4 regions of the Streptomyces rectiviolaceus genome follow, and region 1 is predicted to be linked to each of the others. Evidence: riboswitches for the same ligand, from Rfam matches in the RefSeq annotation. Region 1 holds a riboswitch; each other region holds the start of a gene.
The links. A riboswitch is a leader RNA that binds a small molecule or an ion and turns the genes downstream of it on or off. The one in region 1 is predicted to bind cyclic di-AMP.
Positions count from the first base shown of each region.

Region 2: linked by a shared signal. The riboswitch ahead of ABD378_RS32750 (C40 family peptidase) and the one ahead of ABD378_RS32150 (M23 family metallopeptidase) in region 1 are both predicted to bind cyclic di-AMP.
Region 3: linked by a shared signal. The riboswitch ahead of ABD378_RS17645 (C40 family peptidase) and the one ahead of ABD378_RS32150 (M23 family metallopeptidase) in region 1 are both predicted to bind cyclic di-AMP.
Region 4: linked by a shared signal. The riboswitch ahead of ABD378_RS19055 (M23 family metallopeptidase) and the one ahead of ABD378_RS32150 (M23 family metallopeptidase) in region 1 are both predicted to bind cyclic di-AMP.

Region 1 is NZ_BAAAUG010000132.1:34,029-38,513, forward strand. Features, by position in the region: gene ABD378_RS32140 (M16 family metallopeptidase) at 1-848, shown strand, start outside; gene ABD378_RS32145 (M16 family metallopeptidase) at 845-2,230, shown strand; cyclic di-AMP (ydaO/yuaA leader) riboswitch at 2,450-2,612, shown strand; gene ABD378_RS32150 (M23 family metallopeptidase) at 2,626-3,429, shown strand; gene ABD378_RS32155 (GntR family transcriptional regulator) at 3,634-4,338, shown strand.
Region 2 is NZ_BAAAUG010000138.1:29,638-34,122, reverse strand. Features, by position in the region: gene ABD378_RS32760 (ATP-dependent Clp protease proteolytic subunit) at 168-803, shown strand; gene ABD378_RS32755 (hypothetical protein) at 812-1,120, shown strand; cyclic di-AMP (ydaO/yuaA leader) riboswitch at 1,476-1,648, shown strand; gene ABD378_RS32750 (C40 family peptidase) at 1,652-2,125, shown strand; gene ABD378_RS32745 (DUF6328 family protein) at 2,291-2,863, shown strand; gene ABD378_RS32740 (LysE family translocator) at 2,841-3,482, opposite strand; gene ABD378_RS32735 (LysR family transcriptional regulator) at 3,612-4,485, shown strand, end outside.
Region 3 is NZ_BAAAUG010000057.1:19,919-24,403, forward strand. Features, by position in the region: gene pcrA (DNA helicase PcrA) at 1-1,384, opposite strand, end outside; cyclic di-AMP (ydaO/yuaA leader) riboswitch at 1,627-1,783, shown strand; gene ABD378_RS17645 (C40 family peptidase) at 1,792-2,991, shown strand; gene ABD378_RS17650 (hypothetical protein) at 3,072-3,425, opposite strand; gene ABD378_RS17655 (C40 family peptidase) at 3,745-4,485, shown strand, end outside.
Region 4 is NZ_BAAAUG010000064.1:11,744-16,228, forward strand. Features, by position in the region: gene ABD378_RS19045 (PrsW family intramembrane metalloprotease) at 1-573, shown strand, start outside; gene ABD378_RS19050 (aldo/keto reductase) at 570-1,514, opposite strand; gene ABD378_RS19055 (M23 family metallopeptidase) at 1,677-2,774, opposite strand; cyclic di-AMP (ydaO/yuaA leader) riboswitch at 2,786-2,932, opposite strand; gene ABD378_RS19060 (PP2C family protein-serine/threonine phosphatase) at 3,154-4,422, opposite strand.

The DNA.
Region 1 (4,485 bases):
GCCACCCCTACCACCACACCCCGATCGGCTCCATGGCCGACCTGGACGCGGCGACGCTGGAGGACGCGCGGCACTTCTTCCGTACGTACTACGCGCCGAACAACGCCGTCCTGTCGGTCGTCGGTGACATCGACTCGCAGGAGACCCTCGCCTGGGTCGAGAAGTACTTCGGGTCCATCCCCTCGCACGACGGCAAGCAGCCGCCGCGCGACGGCTCGCTGCCCGACACGATCGGCAAGGAGCTGCGCGAGGTCGTCGAGGAAGAGGTACCGGCCCGCGCCCTGATGGCCGCCTACCGCCTCCCGGAGGACGGCACGCGCGCGTGCGACGCGGCCGACCTGGCGCTCACGGTCCTCGGCAGCGGCGAGTCGTCGCGGCTCTACAACCGCCTCGTGCGCCGCGACCGCACCGCCGTGGCCGCCGGATTCGGCCTGCTGCGCCTCGCCGGAGCCCCCTCGCTGGGCTGGCTGGACGTGAAGACCTCCGGCGACGTCGAGGTCCCCGTCATCGAGGCCGCCGTCGACGAGGAGCTCGCCCGCTTCGCGGAAGAGGGCCCCACAGCCGAGGAGATGGAGCGCGCCCAGGCACAGCTTGAGCGCGAGTGGCTCGACCGGCTCTCCACGGTGGCGGGCCGCGCGGACGAACTGTGCCGGTACGCCGTCCTGTTCGGCGACCCGCAGCTCGCCCTCACCGCCGTCGGGCGCGTCCTGGACGTCACCGCGGAAGAGGTCAAGGAAGCCGCAGCGGCCCGCCTGCGCCCCGACAACCGCGCGGTGCTCGTGTACGAGCCCATCGCCCCTGAGGCCGCCGAAGCCACCGACGAGGACGAAGAGGAGGCCGCGAAGTGAGCGAGGCCGCAACGATGCAGTTCCACCCGCAGCCCCAGGCGGGCACCGCACGGCCGTGGGCCTTCCCCGCGCCCGAGCGCGCCACCCTGGACAACGGCCTCACCGTGCTGCGCTGCCACCGCCCCGGCCAGCAGGTCGTCGCCGTGGAGATCCACCTCGAGGCGCCGCTCGACGCCGAGCCCGCGGGCCTCGACGGCGTCGCGACGATCATGGCGAGGGCCTTCAACGAAGGCACCGACAAGCACTCCGCCGAGGACTTCGCCGCCGAACTCGACCGCTGCGGCGCCACCATGGACGCGCACGCCGACCACCCCGGCGTCCGTGTCTCCCTCGAAGTCCCGGTCTCCCGCCTCCCGAAGGCGCTCGGCCTGCTCTCCGACGCCCTGCGCGCCCCCGCCTTCGCGGACAGCGAGATCGAACGCCTCGTACGCAACCGCCTGGACGAGATCCCGCACGAGGCCGCCAACCCGGCACGCCGCGCCGCCAAGGAGCTCTCCCGGCAGCTGTTCCCGGCCACCTCGCGCATGTCGCGCCCCCGCCAGGGCACCGAGGAGACGGTCACGCCCATCGACTCGGCGGCGGTGCGCACCTTCTACGAGAAGCACGTGCGTCCCGCCACGGCGACCGCCGTCGTCGTGGGCGACCTGACCGGCATCGACCTGGACGCCGTCCTCGCCGACACCATCGGGGCCTGGACGGGCGGCACGGCCGAGCCGCGCCCGGTGCCCCCGGTGACCGCCGACGACACCGGGCGTGTCGTCATCGTGGACCGCCCCGGCGCCGTCCAGACGCAGCTGCTCATCGGCCGCGTGGGCTCTGACCGGCACGACCGCGTCTGGCCCGCCCAGGTGCTCGGTACGTACTGCCTGGGCGGCACCCTCACCTCGCGCCTCGACCGCGTCCTGCGCGAGGAGAAGGGATACACCTACGGAGTGCGGGCGTTCGCCCAGGTCCTGCGTTCCGCTCCGGACGGCACGGGCGCCGCGATGCTGGCCATCAGCGGCTCCGTGGACACCGAGTCCACGGGCCCCGCCCTCGACGACCTGTGGAAGGTTCTGCGCACTCTCGCCGCGGACGGCCTCACGGACGCCGAGCGCGATGTCGCCGTGCAGAACCTGGTGGGCGTGGCCCCGCTCAAGTACGAGATGGCGGCGTCCGTCGCGGCCACCCTCGCCGACCAGGTCGAGCAGCACCTGCCGGACGACTTCCAGGCGCAGCTGTACCGCCAGTTGGCCGCGACCGGCACCGTGGAGGCCACCGCCGCCGTGGTGAGCGCCTTCCCCGGGGACCGGCTCGTGACGGTGCTCGTCGGTGACGCCGCGCAGATCGAGGAGCCCGTCAGGGCGCTCGGCATCGGTGAAGTGAGTGTGGTCACGGGCTGAGTGCGGCCCGAGTGCGGTCTGAGTGACAGTCAGGACATATCGGGACCCCAGTGGCGGAAAAAGCTGCTGGGGTCCTCATATGTCCGAATTGATATGGAGGTTACGTGTCTGACCTGTGGCGTGCGCTACAAAAGGTCTGATCCGTTTGTCGATTGAAAGATGCCCCGCTTAGCGTCTGGTCCGGCTGTCCGTCATGCAGTACGCCGCAGCCGCGGCACCGGACAGTCATCGCCGAGTCCCCGTACGGCGCGAGCCAGGGGAGCCGGGGACCCACATGTCCCCCTGGGGTGAATCGGGAACCTTGCCGAGAGGCGAGGGACTCGTAGGAGACCTTCCTGCTCCGAACCCGTCAGCTAACCCGGTAGGCGAGAAGGAAGGAAAGGATCAGCCGCTTCATGGCGTTCACCCGTGCCACCGGGAAGCACCGTCGCCCGAGCCGCCTCACGCGTACGACCGCGAACGTGGCGGGCGTCGCCGCCCTCACCACCACCGGTGTCATCGGAGGCCTGGCCGCTCCGGCGCTCGCCGCCGACGAGGCGCCGGCTCCGCAGCACACCGGCCTGACCCAGGCCATCTCCGTGGGCGACTCGCTCGCCCAGAGCATCGACGCGCAGGCCGCTGCCCAGCAGCAGGCCGCCGACGACGCCGCAGCCGCCAAGAAGGCCGAAGAGGCCGCCAAGAAGAAGGCCGAAGAGGCCAAGCGCAAGGCCGAGGCCGAGGCGAAGGCCAAGGCCAAGAAGGAGCGCGAGGCCAAGGAGCGTGCCGCTCGCGAGGCCGAGCGCAAGCGCCTCAACAGCTACGTCTCCCCGATCACCGGCTCGTCCATCTCCACGGGCTACCAGACCGGCGGCGCCATGTGGTCCTCCGGCAGCCACACCGGCGTCGACTTCCACGCCGCGTCCGGCACCTCGGTCCACGCGGTCGGCTCCGGCACCGTGGTCGAGGCCGGCTGGGGCGGCGCCTACGGCAACAACGTGGTCATCAAGATGAACGACGGCACGTACACCCAGTACGGCCACATGTCGTCCCTCGGTGTCACGGTCGGCCAGGCGGTCACCCCGGGCCAGCAGATAGGTCTCTCCGGCTCGACCGGCAACTCCAGCGGCCCGCACCTCCACTTCGAGGCCCGCACCGGCGAGGACTACGGCACGGACATCGACCCCGTCTCGTACCTCCGCTCGCACGGCGTCAACGTCTGATCCACGCGGTCGCGTGAAGCGCATCTGATTCAGCGAAAGCCCCGGCTCGTCGAGAGCCGGGGCTTTCGCCGTTCCCGTACCGCCTTTGGCCAAAAGTATCCATGGATTTCGGCCAGCTGTCGGAAATTCAGTCGCTCTGCAATAGAGTCGCTGAACAGGCGTCGATCGACCGCGTTTCGCGGGGATTAAGGCGGAGGTCAGGGCATGCGCATTCCCGCGCACTCGGTATGCACGGCGATCCGGGACGACATCGTCTCCGGTGTCTACGAACGGGGCGGCCGGCTCACCGAGGAACTGCTCGCGCGCCGCTACGGAGTCTCCCGCGTCCCCGTGCGCGAGGCCCTGCGCACCCTCGAGGCCGAGGGCTTCGTCGTCACGCGCCGGCACGCGGGCGCGTGCGTCGCTGAGCCCACCGAGCAGGAGGCGGCCGACCTCCTGGAGGTCCGCATGCTCCTGGAGCCGCTAGGGGCCGCCCGCGCCGCACAGCGCCGCACGGAGGCGCACCTGAAGGTCCTGCGCGGCCTCGTCAGGCTCGGCCAGGAGCGCTCGAGGCGCGGTCAGAGCGAGGATCTGCGCTCGCTGGGCGGCTGGTTCCACGAGACGCTCGCCCAGGCGTCAGGCAGCCCGGGTCTCACAGCGCTGCTCACCCAGCTCCGGCACAAGATCGCCTGGATGTACGTCGTCGACGTCTCGGCTGCCTCCGCGGAGTCCTGGGCGGAGCATGCCGCGATCGTCGACGCGGTGGCGCGCGGCGACGCGGAGCGGGCCAGGTCTCTCACCGCGGCCCACGCGGAGCGGGCGACGGCCGCGCACCGACTGCGCTTTCCCGCACGCGGTGAGCGGGGCCGCGACCGTGATCGTGTGAGGGATTCGCAACATGCCGTAAACACGGTGGGCCTCCGGCATTAACAGAAGCGCCGTATACAAAGAAGTGGTATTCGGCGGGAGATTATTTCTGCTGCCCGAATTCAGTTTCTGATGTCGCGTCCGGCGTCGATATTCAGTAAGCGGGCACAGAAACGCCGAAGGACCCGCCCCTATTTCGGGCGGGCCCTT
Region 2 (4,485 bases), on a different contig from region 1:
CCCGCGCGCCACGGCCCCCACTTTCAGCGAACGGCTGAAACACGGCGCATCTGTTGACTCCGGCGGATCACCCGAACATGCTCCTCACCACGACGTTACGTACGTCCTGTACATTTTTTACAGGAAGCCTTGGGGAGCAGCCGACCCCGGCAGAGGAGAGACGTGCCATGAACCGACCGATCGCCCGCCATGTCCTGCCCGAGTTCACCGAGCGCACCAGCACGGGGCAACGGACCCTCGATCCGTACTCGAAGCTGCTCGAGGAGCGCATCGTCTTCCTGGGCACGCCGATCGACGACACCTCGGCCAACGACGTGATGGCGCAGTTCATGCACCTGGAATACCTGGCGCCCGACCGCGACATCTCGCTCTACATCAACTCCCCCGGCGGCTCGTTCAGCGCGATGACGGCGATCTACGACACGATCCAGTTCGTCACCTGCGACGTGGAGACGACCTGCCTGGGCCAGGCCGCCTCGGCGGCCGCCGTCCTGCTGGCGGCGGGCACCCCCGGCAAGCGGTTCGCGCTGCCCGGCGCCCGGGTACTGATCCATCAGCCGTCGATCGCCGAGCCGATCCACGGCCAGGCGACCGACTTGGCAATCCAGGCCGACGAACTCCTGCGCACCCGCGCGAACCTGGAGAAACTGCTCGCCCAACACACGGGCCAGAGCCGGGAACGCGTCGCGGCCGACATCGAGCGCGACAAGATCCTCAACGCCTCCGAGGCGGTCGACTACGGCCTGGTGGACCGGATCATCGCGACCCGCAAGTCGTCCCTGCGCACCCCGGACGCGGGGTGAACCTCCCGATGCTGCCGCCCGAACTTCCCCCGCTGCCCGCACTCACCCGCGCCGAGGGCGAGTTGATCGACCGATACCTCGAAGTGGTCGATCTGGTGGGCCGGATCAACCCCGCCCGCGCCTCGGACACCTATGGCGGCCTGCGTGCCGCCCAGGCCCTGGTCGCCAGCGCCACCGCCCTGCGGGACGCGCTGACGCTCATGCACCAGCGGGGCGAGAGCGCCGTGCACGCGCCGACGTTGGCCCGCGCGCTGCGTGTCCTCGACGGCGAGCGGCGCGCCGGGCGGGTCACCGTGCCGCCCCCATCGGCCTCCTGAGTACCCCTCATCTCCGTACCCGAAGTCCGAACCGTCCGGGGCCGGTTCCAAACGAACCAAACGGGCTACCTCGTTCGGCGTAGACAATTGTCCTTCTTTGGACTGTCTTCAGTTGCGTCAGATGTGTACGCGATGGCCGGAATTCCTCGTTCCGGTGCTGGTCGAACGATCGTCGGGTTCCACGGGCCGATCCCGAATCCGACCTTGTCCACCCGAACGGTTCAGCCGTGAGGAGCCTCACAAAACGCCGTTTCGGCTCGGAATTTCTGCCCTTGACGGGTCAAGATCCCTTCCGACGACAAGCCCCCGCCACAGCGGCGGGGCGGTCCGGGCGGACGCCGAGTCCTGCCGCCACCCGGATGACCGGTCGACATCTGTGCATCGGCAGGAGTGGAGGACCCAGGCATGACGGGTCGGTCCGGAAGGTCCGGACGCCGACCCTTGGGGTGAAGCCGCACATCGCGGCCGGGCAACTTCGCCAGCCCGAATCCGACAGGTCATCCTTCACAGGCGGCTGACGAAGGGTTGCGCATGACCGCGCTGAATCATGTTCCGTCGCTGCTCACCAGGGCCGGTTCCGTATCGGCCCTCACACTCGCCGTCGTAGGCGGCACCCTCGTGGCCCCAGGGCTCACGTCGGAAGCAGAGGCCGCGACACACGGGACGAAGGCGCTCAAGATCGCCGCCTCCAAGAAGGGCTCTCCGTACCGCTATGGAGCGACGGGGCCGAACCGGTTCGACTGCTCGGGCCTGACCCAGTACTCGTTCAAGCGCGCGGGCAAGAAGCTGCCACGCACCGCCGCACAGCAGTACAACAAGACCCGCCATGTCTCGGCGTCCAACCGCGTCCGCGGCGACCTGGTCTTCTTCCGCTCCGGCCGGAGCGTCTACCACGTCGGCATCTACGCCGGGAAGGGCCGGATCTGGCACGCACCCAAGTCGAACACCGTGGTGCGGCTCGAGAAGATCTGGACGAAGAGCGTCTCCTACGGCCGGGTGCGCTGACCGCCCGTCACTGACCGCCCGTCACTGACCGTCGGCCGCAAGCCTGTCGGAGGGCGGCGGAGGAGGGCCTCACGGCCTCCTCCGCCGCTCGACCGGCCCCAGCCCGACCCGCTGACCGGCGCGCCCGACAGGCATGGAGGGTGTCGACGCGGATACTCGGGCGCCATGGCCGAAAACAACAGTTCCACCGCGGGCGACCCGCCCCCGCGCAACGAGACACGCTTCGAACGCGCCGACCGCAATTTCTCCGAGATCCTCCAGGAGCTGCGGGTCACGCAGACCGGAGTGCAGATCCTCTTCGCGTTCCTGCTGACCCTCGCCTTCACCGAGCGCTTCCCCTCGCTCGACACGGTGCAGCGCGCCACCTACGTCACCACGCTGCTGCTCGCCGTCCTCGCCGCGGCGCTGTTCACCGCCCCGGCCGCCGTGCACAGGACCCTGTTCGGGCAGCACTCCAAGCCGCTGATCGTGCGCGTGTCGTCCCGCCTCGCCGGCATCGGCATGACAGTCCTGGTGTTCGCACTCGCCGGTTCCGTGCTCCTGGTCGTGGACGTGGCGGTGGGCCGTACCGGCGGGATCATCGCGAGTGCGGGCACGCTGGTCATGTGTGCGGGCCTCTGGGGTCTGCTTCCCCGCTTGGTGCGCGCTTCGGACAGGGGCAGGGACAAAGACAGGGACAGGGGCAGTGACAGGGGCAGCGACACGCCGGACGACGTCACGCCATCAGGGCCTCGGTGAGGAGCACCAGGCCAAGGACGCTGAGCGCGACACCGGTGCCGCCCTCGATCGCACGGGCCGTACGAGGCCTGCGCAGCCAGCGCCCGAGCCGGTCGACCAGGAGCGCGACGACCGGGAACCACACCAGGGCAAGGGCCACGATGATGGACGCGAGCAGCAGTGTCCTGGGCATCGCGGGGCTGCCCGCGGGCACGAACTGGGGCAGCACGCTGAGGAAGGTGATGGGTGCCTTGGGGTTGAGCGCGTTGGTGAGGAAGCCCTGCCGCAGGCTGCCCCCGGCCGCAGGCTGCTCCGCCGGCATCTCCGCGCCGTCCGGCGCGGAGAAGCTCCGCAGCGGTCGCGCCGCCGACCGCAGCGCGCGGTACCCGAGGTACAGCACGTAGGCACCGCCGAGCACCTGCAGTGCCCGGAACAGCGTGGGAACCGCCGCGAGGACCGCCGCGACCCCGGCCACCGCGAGCGCCGTGTGCACCAGGAGCCCGCCCGCGACACCGATCGCACAGCTGACTCCGGCGCGCCGGGATGCGAGGGAGTTGCGCACCACGACGGCGAAGTCGGCGCCCGGCATGGCGACCATGCCCGCGGCGACTCCGGTGAAGGCGACCAGTTGTGCGTCCATGACCGCCAGCCTGCCGTTCTTCTGCCTTCAGCAGGTATGTGGAATATCCTGTGTCTGCCTTAAGCAGACGTTTAGCCCCACGCCGTCGGACAGCCCCGCCGCCCGTCGGCCCCTGGACCGGGAGACGCCATGTACGACCCGACACGGCTCGCCGCACTGGTGGCGGTCTCCGAGGCCGGGTCGATCACCCGCGCCGCCGAGCGCCTCGGCTACACCGTGCCCGCGCTCTCCCAGCAGCTGGCCAAGCTCGAACGGGAGGCGGGCACCGCTCTCCTGGTCCGGCACCACCGCGGGGCTCGGCTGACCGGCGCGGGCGAGCTGCTGCTGGCGCGGGCGCGCCGGGTCCTGGACGAGATGGAGCAGGCCCGCCACGAACTGGCCCGGCTCGCGGGCCTGTCCGGCGGCAGGCTGCGCGTGGGGACCTTCACCACCGCCGGGATCCATCTGGTGCCGCCCGCCCTGACCGCGTTCCGCCGCGCCCATCCGGACATCGATCTGACGGTGCGGGGCTATGAACCGCCGCTCGGCGTCGCGGCCGTGGCGGCGGGCGAGGTCGACCTGGCCCTCACGCACACCTACGAGCCGGCGGATCCGGTGCCGTTGCCCGCCTCCGTGACCGCGGAGCCGATCCTGGTCGAGGAGTTGGTCCTGGTGACATCGCCCGGGCACGCGCTCGCGGGTGCCTCCTCGCGGCTGCCCCTGACCGAGCTCGCCGGGCAGCCGCTGATCAGCATGGCGCCGACGCATCCGCCCCGGCAGGGCGTGGAGTCCGCGCTCGTCGGGGCCGGGGCGACGCCTTCGGTCCTGGTCGAGACCCCGGGCTACGCGCTGGTGTGTGCGCTGGTCAGCGCGGGGCTCGGCGTGGCCGTCGTACCGGAGATGGTGGCGCGGACGGCGGCCACCCCGGTGGGGATCAGGCCGCTGGAGCCGGGGAATCTGCGCCGCACGATCTCGGTCGTCCACCGCACTGATGTGTCGCATCCCGCGGCGGACACCTTCCGGG
Region 3 (4,485 bases), on a different contig from region 1:
CATCCCGGACCTCCTTGCGCTCGTAGAAGCGGACGCCGCCGACGACCTTGTAGGGCAGGCCGACACGGATGAAGATCTCTTCGAAGACACGGGACTGCGCGTTCGTCCGGTAGAAGATCGCGACGTCGCCCGCCTTCGCGTCGCCCGCGTCGGTGAGGCGGTCGATCTCGTCGGCGACGAACTGCGCCTCGTCGTGCTCGGTGTCGGCGACATAGCCGGTGATGCCCGCGCCCGCGCCCGCGTTGGTCCACAGGTTCTTGGGGCGGCGGCTTTCGTTGCGCTCGATGACGGCGTTGGCCGCGGTCAGGATCGTCTGCGTGGAGCGGTAGTTCTGCTCCAGGAGGATCGTCGTCGCGTCGGGGTAGTCCTCCTCGAACTGGAGGATGTTGCGGATCGTGGCGCCTCGGAAGGCGTAGATCGACTGGTCCGCGTCACCCACGACGCAGAGCTCGGCGGGGTCGTCCCCCTCGCCCCCTGCGGGGCCCACCAGCTCGCGCACCAGGGCGTACTGGGCGTGGTTGGTGTCCTGGTACTCATCGACCATCACGTGGCGGAAGCGGCGGCGGTAGTGCGCGGCGACGTCCGGGAACGCGCGGAACATGTTGACCGTCGTCATGATCAGGTCGTCGAAGTCGAGGGCGTTCGCCTCGCGCAGGCGCGACTGGTACATCGCGTACGCCTGGGCGAGGGTCCGCTCGAAGCCGTCGGCGGCCTGGCCCGCGAAGGTCTCCTCGTCGATCAGTTCGTTCTTCAGGTTCGAGATCTTGGCGCTGAAGGACTTCGGCGGGAACTTCTTCGGGTCGATGTCCAGGTCGCGGCAGACCAGCGCCATCAGCCGCTTGGAGTCGGCGGCGTCGTAGATCGAGAAGGAGGAGGTGAAGCCGATCGTCTTCGACTCGCGGCGCAGTATCCGCACGCACGCGCTGTGGAACGTCGACACCCACATCGCGTTGGCCCGCGGCCCGACGAGCTGCTCGACGCGCTCCTTCATCTCGCCCGCGGCCTTGTTCGTGAACGTGATCGCCAGGATCTGCCCCGGGTGCACGTGCCGCTCGGCCAGGAGATACGCGATGCGGTGCGTCAGGACGCGGGTCTTGCCGGAGCCGGCGCCCGCGACGATGAGCAGCGGGGAGTCCGCGTGCACGACGGCCGCGCGCTGGTTCTCGTTCAGTCCGTCGAGCAGGGCCGCCGGGTCGATCACGGGGCGCGGGGCGCCGCCGCGGTAGTGCGCGTCCCGGGGTGCGGGCGCGTCGAACTTCCCGTCGAACAGATCATCCGGAATGGGCTCCGGAGCACTGTCCTCGGGCGGCGGCGGGTGCTCTTCCTCCGAAGCCCGCGAGGGCTTGAGGTCCGCCAGGAAGCTGTCATCAAAGAGGCTGCTCATCGCCTCCCGAGTCTAGGCGGCCCCACTGACAACCCGCCCCGGGTTCCGGACACATCCATCTGTCTACGCCCCGCCCACGCCCGGTCACTCTCCGCCACGACACGGCGTGCCCGCGTCAAGAGCTTCGTAAAGTAACGAAAACGTATCGGGCATATCGAACATCAACCTTCACACGGGCCACACGAGTTGGCTAGCGTGCTCCGCGGGCCGCTCGTACTCCCACCGGCGAACCCGCCGGGAACGGGTGGCCTCCGCCGAGTTCGATCTCCTCGGAGCCGGGGACCCACGATGAACTTGGGGTGAATCGGTCCCGTACGAAGTACGGGACTGTAGGGCAACCTTCCGGAACCATCCGCCCGAACCCGACAGCTAACCCGGTAGGCGGTCTACGGAAGGAGTCGCCTCCCTTGGCGTCGCACCGCAAGCCGCGGACCCGCATTGCCGGCCTACGCGCCACTCCAGCCCTCGGCCTCACGACGGCAGCCCTCACCTCTGTGGCCCTCCTGTCGCAGAGCGCGCAGGCGGCACCGTCCGCGCCGCAGAAGCCCAGCCTCGAAGAGGTCCAGAAGAAGGTCGACGATCTCTACCACCAGGCGGGCGTGGCCACACAGAAGTACAACTCGGCCAAGGAGCGCACCGACAAGCAGCGCAAGAAGGTCGACACTCTCCTCGACGACGTGGCCCAGCGCACGGACAAGCTGAACGAGGCCCGCCAGGAGCTGGGCACGTTCGCCGCGGCGCAGTACCGCACCGGCGGCGTCTCCGAGACCGCCACGATGATGCTCGCCGACGACCCGCAGAGCTTCTTCGACCAGAACCACCTTTCGGACCGGCTGACCGCGCGCCAGAAGAAGGCGGTCGACGACTACCAGACGCAGCAGGCCTCGGCGACGAAGCAGCGTACGAAGGCCACCAAGAGCCTGGAGACGCTGAGCGACTCGCGGGACGAGCTCAAGACGAGCAAGCAGACCGTCCAGAAGAAGCTGGGCCAGGCGCGCACGATGCTCTCGGAGCTGACGGCCGAGGAAAAGGCGCGGCTCGCGGCGATCGAGAAGAAGAAGGAAGAAGAGGCCAAGCGCAAGGCCGCCGAGCTGGCCCGCAAGCAGGAGGCCGAGGCGGAGGCCAAGCGCAAGGCGGCGGAAGAGGCCGCGGCCAAGGAGCGCGAGAAGGAGCAGAACGACGGAGGCACGGAGACCCCGGACACGGGCTCCGGCTCCGGCACGGGCTCCGGCTCCGGCGACACGGACAGCGGCTACGCGACCAAGGCCGCGAAGGTCATCAACTTCGCGGAGGCGCAGATCGGCAAGCCGTACGTGTGGGGCGCCACCGGCCCCGACTCCTACGACTGCTCCGGGCTCACCCAGGACGCGTGGAAGGCCGCGGGGATCTCCCTGCCGCGTACGACGTGGGACCAGGTGAAGGTCGGCACGACCGTGAAGACCGCCGACGCCAAGCCGGGTGACCTGGTCTTCTTCTACGACGACATCAGCCACGTAGGGATCTACATCGGCGACGGCAAGATGATCCACGCCCCGAAGCCGGGCGCGAACGTCCGCGTCGAGTCGATCTACTACATGCCGATCCACAGCGTGGTGCGGCCCGCTTAACCGTCACACGAGAAAGCGTCACACGAGAAAACGGCCCTCCACGCGCGCGTGGAGGGCCGTTTTCTCGTGTGACGGTTACGTCAGGTCCACAGCACCGCGATGAAGATGTTGGCGACGGTCAGCAGACCGACGGCTCCGAACATCCCCTTGTCCACCTTCTCCTCGTCCCGCTTCACATAGACCAGCGCGAGGATCACGATCAGGACGGCCATCTTGATGCCGATCTTGACGTTGTTGACCGGGTTGTCGTCCGCCTGGTTGAGACCCACCAGGATCACGCCCGTGACAAGCATCGTCAGCGCGCCGTGCAGCATCGCGGGGTTGAAACGGGCCGTGCCCTGGCCCATCTGCTTCATCTGAGTCAGGAAGCCGCCCAGGAGGGAGGCGATACCGATGATGTGCAGGCCGACGAAGAGGTGGGTGAGAACGTCCATGAGTCCGGAGCCTAGCCGGGGCCATATCACCGCTCCGTAGCCAGGTGGGCCACAAGCGCCGCATCGGTCACATGCCTACGCCAAGGGCTCCTGGCCCGGCAGATCACGCGGTCACATACGGTCACCGACGGCACACTTCCGTCAGTTGCGCACAATCCGTCACCAACCCGTGACGGCCAGGTTTAGCGTCCTTCGTCAGGTGACCGGCTCCCCACCGCCGCCCGGACCAGGGGCGGCAGTCGGACACCACCGCCGAGAATCCGGCGGCGGTCCGCTCCCCCTGTGCGGGCCGCCGCCGGAACCTTAAGGAGCCCTCTTCGTGGCAGCGCACCGCAAGCCCAGACAGCGCTCGCTCAGCGGCCATACGGCCCGTACCGCCGCCACCATCGCCCTCGCCGGGGCCGCCACTGCCACCGCCTTCGACGGGACAGGACACGCGGATCCGCGGCTCAGTCCGGCCGAGGTGAAGTCCAAGGTCGACGCGCTCTACCGCGAGGCGGAGATCGCCACCGAGAAGTACAACGGCGCCAAGGAGAAGGCCGAGAGCGCCGAGAAGTCCCTGGGCGAACTGCGCGACGAGGCGGCCCGCAAGACGGAGAAGCTCAACTCGGCGCGCGAGGGCCTCGGTTCGATCGCCACCGCGCAGTACCGCAGCGGCGGCATCGACCCGGCCGTCCAGCTCGCGCTCTCCTCCGACCCCGACCAGTACCTCGAGCGCGCCGCGCTCGCCGACCGGGCGGACAGCCGTCAGGCCGCCACCGTCACCGGCGTGCAGAAGCAGCTCCAGGAGATCGACCAGCTGCGCACCGAGGCCGACGACACCCTCACGCACCTCAAGTCCCGCCAGGCGGAGCTGAAGAAGCACAAGAAGACGGTCAACGGAAAGCTCGACGCGGCCAAGCGGCTGCTGTCCCAGCTCACCGGTGACCAGCGCGCGGATCTCACGGGCGACGGCGCGCAGGACAGGGCGTCCCGCGCCGCCGGCCGCGACGCCTCCCGGAACGTCCCGGCCGAGGCCCCCAACACCCGTGCCTCAGCAGCCGTCTCATACGCCTACAAG
Region 4 (4,485 bases), on a different contig from region 1:
GACTACGGCTTCTTCGCCGTGTACGCGCTCTTCATGCTGCCCGCCTTCGGCCTGCTCACCTGGCTGGTCATCTGGATCAGACAGCGCGGCCTGCGCATCGTGCGGGCCGAACTGCCCGCGTACGCACTCGCGGGCTGGCTCACCGCACCCGAGCCGTACGCCCTGGGCACCATGCGCGCCCGCACGCTGGCCCGCGACTACGCCTCCTACACGCAGGGCAAGGCCGCGGCGCGCACGGTCGCCCAGTACGAGACGTACGCGACGTCTCTCGCGCTCCTGCGGCACCGGGGGCGCAAGGGCCGCGCGGGCGCCGACTTCGTCGTACGGGAGCGGGAGTTGCTGCACGCGCTGTGGGAGCGCCGCGAGGCGGCACGGCCCGCCCTCGCGTACGCGGCGCGCGCGACGGCACCGGTGTTCGTACCGATGCCGCCGCCGTACGGATACCAGCAGCCGTACGGATATCAACAGCCGTACCAGCAGCCCTACCCGCAGCAACAGCAGCAGCCGCCGTACGGATATCCGTACGGCCGCCCGGCGATGCCCTACCCCGCGTACAACCCCTACCGCGGCTAGGCGGAAGCCGCCGTCAGCGCCGACACCTCGGCCTCCGTCAGCTCCAGCTCCCCCACCGCGAGCAGCGCGGGCAGCTGTTCGACCGTACGGGCCAACGCGATCGGCGCGGCCACCGTCGGCTGCGCCGCGAGCCACGCGAGGGCCACGGTCGCGAGCTCGGCGCCGCGCGCCTGGGCGACCTCGTCGAGGGCGGCGAGCACGCGCAGACCGCGGTCGGTGTCCAGGTGCTTGCCCGCGCCCTGGGCCCGCGCGCTGTCGACCGCCGCACCCGGGCGGTACTTGCCGGTCAGGAAGCCGGAGGCGAGCGCGTAGTACGGGACGGCGGCCAGGCCGGAGCGCGATGCGACCTGCTCCAGCGTGCCCTCGTACGTGTCGCGCGAGACGAGGTTGTAGTGCGGCTGCAGCACCGAGTAGCGCGCGAGGCCCTCGCGGTCGGAGAAGTCGAGGAACTCCTGGAGCCGGTCGGCGGTCACGTTGGACGCGGCGATGGCGCGCACCTTGCCGGACGTCACCAGGTCGTCGAGCGCGGTGATGATCTCCTCGACGGAGACCGTCGGGTCGTCGTAGTGCGTGTAGAAGAGGTCGATGTAGTCGGTGCGCAGGCGGCGCAGCGACTCCTCGACACCGGACTTGATGGTGTTCGCGGACAGGCCCTTGAAGTCGGGGTGGGCGCCGACCTTGGTGGCGAGCACGACGTCGGAGCGGTTGCCGCGCGCGGCGAGCCAGTTGCCGATGACGGTCTCGGACTCGCCGCCCTTGTTGCCGGGCGCCCAGGCCGAGTAGACGTCGGCGGTGTCGATGAAGTTGCCGCCCGCGGCGGTGTAGGCGTCGAGCACGGTGAAGGACTGCGCCTCGTCGGCCGTCCAGCCGAAGACGTTGCCGCCCAGTGCGAGCGGGAAGACCTCGAGGTCGGACGAACCAAGCTTGCGGAGAGAAGTCATACGGGACTCAACGCCCTTACGGATCGCGGAATTCCGTACAGCGGGATGCCGGTTCCGATCAGTGGGGCATCCGCTCGGGGAGAACCGGTGAGCGGGCGCCCTTGACCGGCAGCCCTGACGTCGGGGGGTTGCCGCCAGGACCGCCGGGGTTCTGGGGCTGCGTCAGAGGGACTGGCCCTTGCCGCGCAGCCACGCCGCCGGATCGACCCCGGTGGAGTCGCCGCCCGGGTGGACCTCCAGGTGGAGGTGCGCGCCGGTGACGTTGCCGGTGGCGCCGACGCGGCCGATGGTCTCGCCGGTGGTGACCTTCTGGCCGACGCTGACGTTCATCGAGGACTGGTGGCAGAACCAGATCTCGGTGCCGTCGTCGAGCTCAAGGACCGTGCGGTAGCCGTACGCCCCCGCCCAGCCGGCCTCCTTGATGGTGCCGGAGTGGATGGCCTTGATGGGCGTGCCCGTGGGAGCCGCGAAGTCCAGGCCGGTGTGGTAGCCGGAGGACCACATGGAGCCGGGCTGACCGAAGGTGCCGGTGAGCGTGTACGAGCCGACGGGGAGGGTGAAGCTCTTGGCGAGCTTGGCCAGGCGCTCCGCCTCGGCCTTGCGCTTGGCCTCCGCCTCGGCCTTCTTCTTCGCGGCGGCCTTCTCGGCGGCGATCTTCTTCTCGGCCGCGGTCTGCTTGGCGGCGGCCTGGGCGGCGGCTTCCTTGACGGCGGCTTCTTCGGCCGCCTTCTGGACCGCGTCGTCCGCCTGGTCCTGCTGGTTCTCGGCCTGCTCCATGATGCGGGCCCGCAGTGCCTCGCCCGCGTCCGTGGTGCCCTGCTCGGCGTCGGCGGTGCTGATGCCGGCGGCGCTCAGGGGCGCGGCGGCGGTCGTCACGCCGTTGTCCGCGGAACCGGAGCCGGAGCCGGAGTCGGAGGAGTCGTCGGATATCAAAGACCCCACGCCGGGAAGCGACTTGGCCTCCGGCAGCGAGTCCGTGACGGCCGAGAGGTCCGGCATCTCGATGGAGACCGGGGGCTTTCCGCCCTGCGCGGTGGCGATGCCGCCCGCGCCGACGGCGGCGATGACGCCTACGCCGAGAACAGTGGAGCTGCGGGCGAGCCCGCCACCGCCCCGCTTGTGGACGCGGTGCCTGCCGCGGACGGGACGGATGGACTCCTCGGTGGGATTCCATTCCTCCCAGGAACTGTCGTCGTACCCACCGAAGTCGTCGTCATTCGGTACGTACACGCCTTGGGGGGCAGGGCGGTTGGACGCCACTGGGGCGCACTCCTTTCCTTCCTTCTCGCCTACCGGGTTAGCTGACGGGTTCGGAGCAGGAAGGTCTCCTACGAACATCTGGCACGGATGCACAGATGCCCGATTCACCCCAATTAGTGGTTCCCCGGCTCCCTTTCGGGATTAGGCGCGTGCGCGCGGAGCCGACTCGAGTGACGGCTGGGACGACCGCGCTGCGTTATCGAACGTTAATAGACGGCAGGGTCGTATTCCAAGCCGTTCCGACTGATCGTTAACGACTTTGGCCTGCACTTAACGGGACACGGGGGTTCGGAACGGGGCGAGTTGACCCCACTTCTTCACACACCGGAGCTTCACATCTCCTTGACAGTACGTCAGTTGTTATGCGGAGTGGTGTCCTTCAGTCACGGCCGGTGACATCGGAGCCCGCGTCGGTCCAGCCGTCGGCCCCGGCGCCCCCGGTATCGCCCCCGGTATCGCCCCCGGTATCCCCAGCCATCAACGGCCGCCGCACCGCGAGCAACGCCATGTCGTCGGTCGTCCCGCCCCCGGTGTGCCGCCGCACTTCCTCGGTGAGCGTGGCCAGGAGCGCGTCCGGGCCGTTGGGCCCCGGAAAGATGCGGCCGCCGAGCCGCGCGGCCGGGTTGTAGAACTCGCCCCGGACGTCACGCGCCTCCGAGAGCCCGTCGGTGTAGAGCAGCAGCATCGCCCCCGGCGGGAACTCCGTCTCGTCCGCACGGTCCGGCCAGGCACCCAGGTCGCCCATCCCGAGCGGCAGCGCGGGCTCGGTGGCGGACAGCACGCACAGCCGTCCGTCGCCGCGCAGGAGCAGGGGCCCGGGGTGCCCGCGATTGACGAGGCGTACGAGACCGTCGCCGTGCGGGATCTCCGCGAGCACGGCGGTGGTGAACCCTTCGAAGGCGTCGAGCCCGTCGCGCCGCGTGCCCTCACGCGCGAGGGCCCGCTCCAGGCGCTGCGCCACGGCCTCCAGGGTGGCCTCCTGCTCGGCGGCCTCCCGGAACGCCCCGATGACGACGGCGACGGCCGCCACCGCGCCTATGCCCTTGCCGCGTACGTCGCCGACGATGACGCGTACGCCGTACGGGGTGTCCTGCACGGCGTACAGATCACCCCCGATGAACGCGTCGGCCTCCGCCGCCTCGTACCGCGCCGCGACATCGAGCCCGCCGATCCGGTGGTCCGGCTGCGGCAGCACGGCGCGCTGGGCCGCCTCGGCGATGGTGCGGGCGGAGGCGAGCTGTTCGTCGCTGCGGCGTACGACGCGGTTGATGACGACGGCGAGCACGGCGACGGTGGCCACCGTGATCAGTTCGGTGATCGCCTCGACGTCGGCGGTGGTGCTGCTCTTGAAGTGCAGGGCGAGCACGGCGGCGCAGGACCCCGCCCCGATGAGGGCGGTGGTGATCAGCGAGTAGAAGGGGGCCGCGATGAGCGGGGCGGCGGTGAAGAGGGGCGCGGCGGTGAACGCGGGTGGGGTCGAGATGTCGTAGACGACCCCGACGACGATGAGCAGCAGGGGCAGGGCCCGCACGAGAGCCCGCTCATGCCGGACATCGGGACTCTTGCCCCCGCCGCTTCCTCCTCGCTGCCCCACCGGTCTTCTCCTGCCGAATTCCGCGGCCAGGACCAGACCCATGACCACGTTCATCCAGGGTTCCCGGAGCGGTGGCGCGGGGCGACCCGTGTGGGCCGACAGAGTGACGGGGGAAAA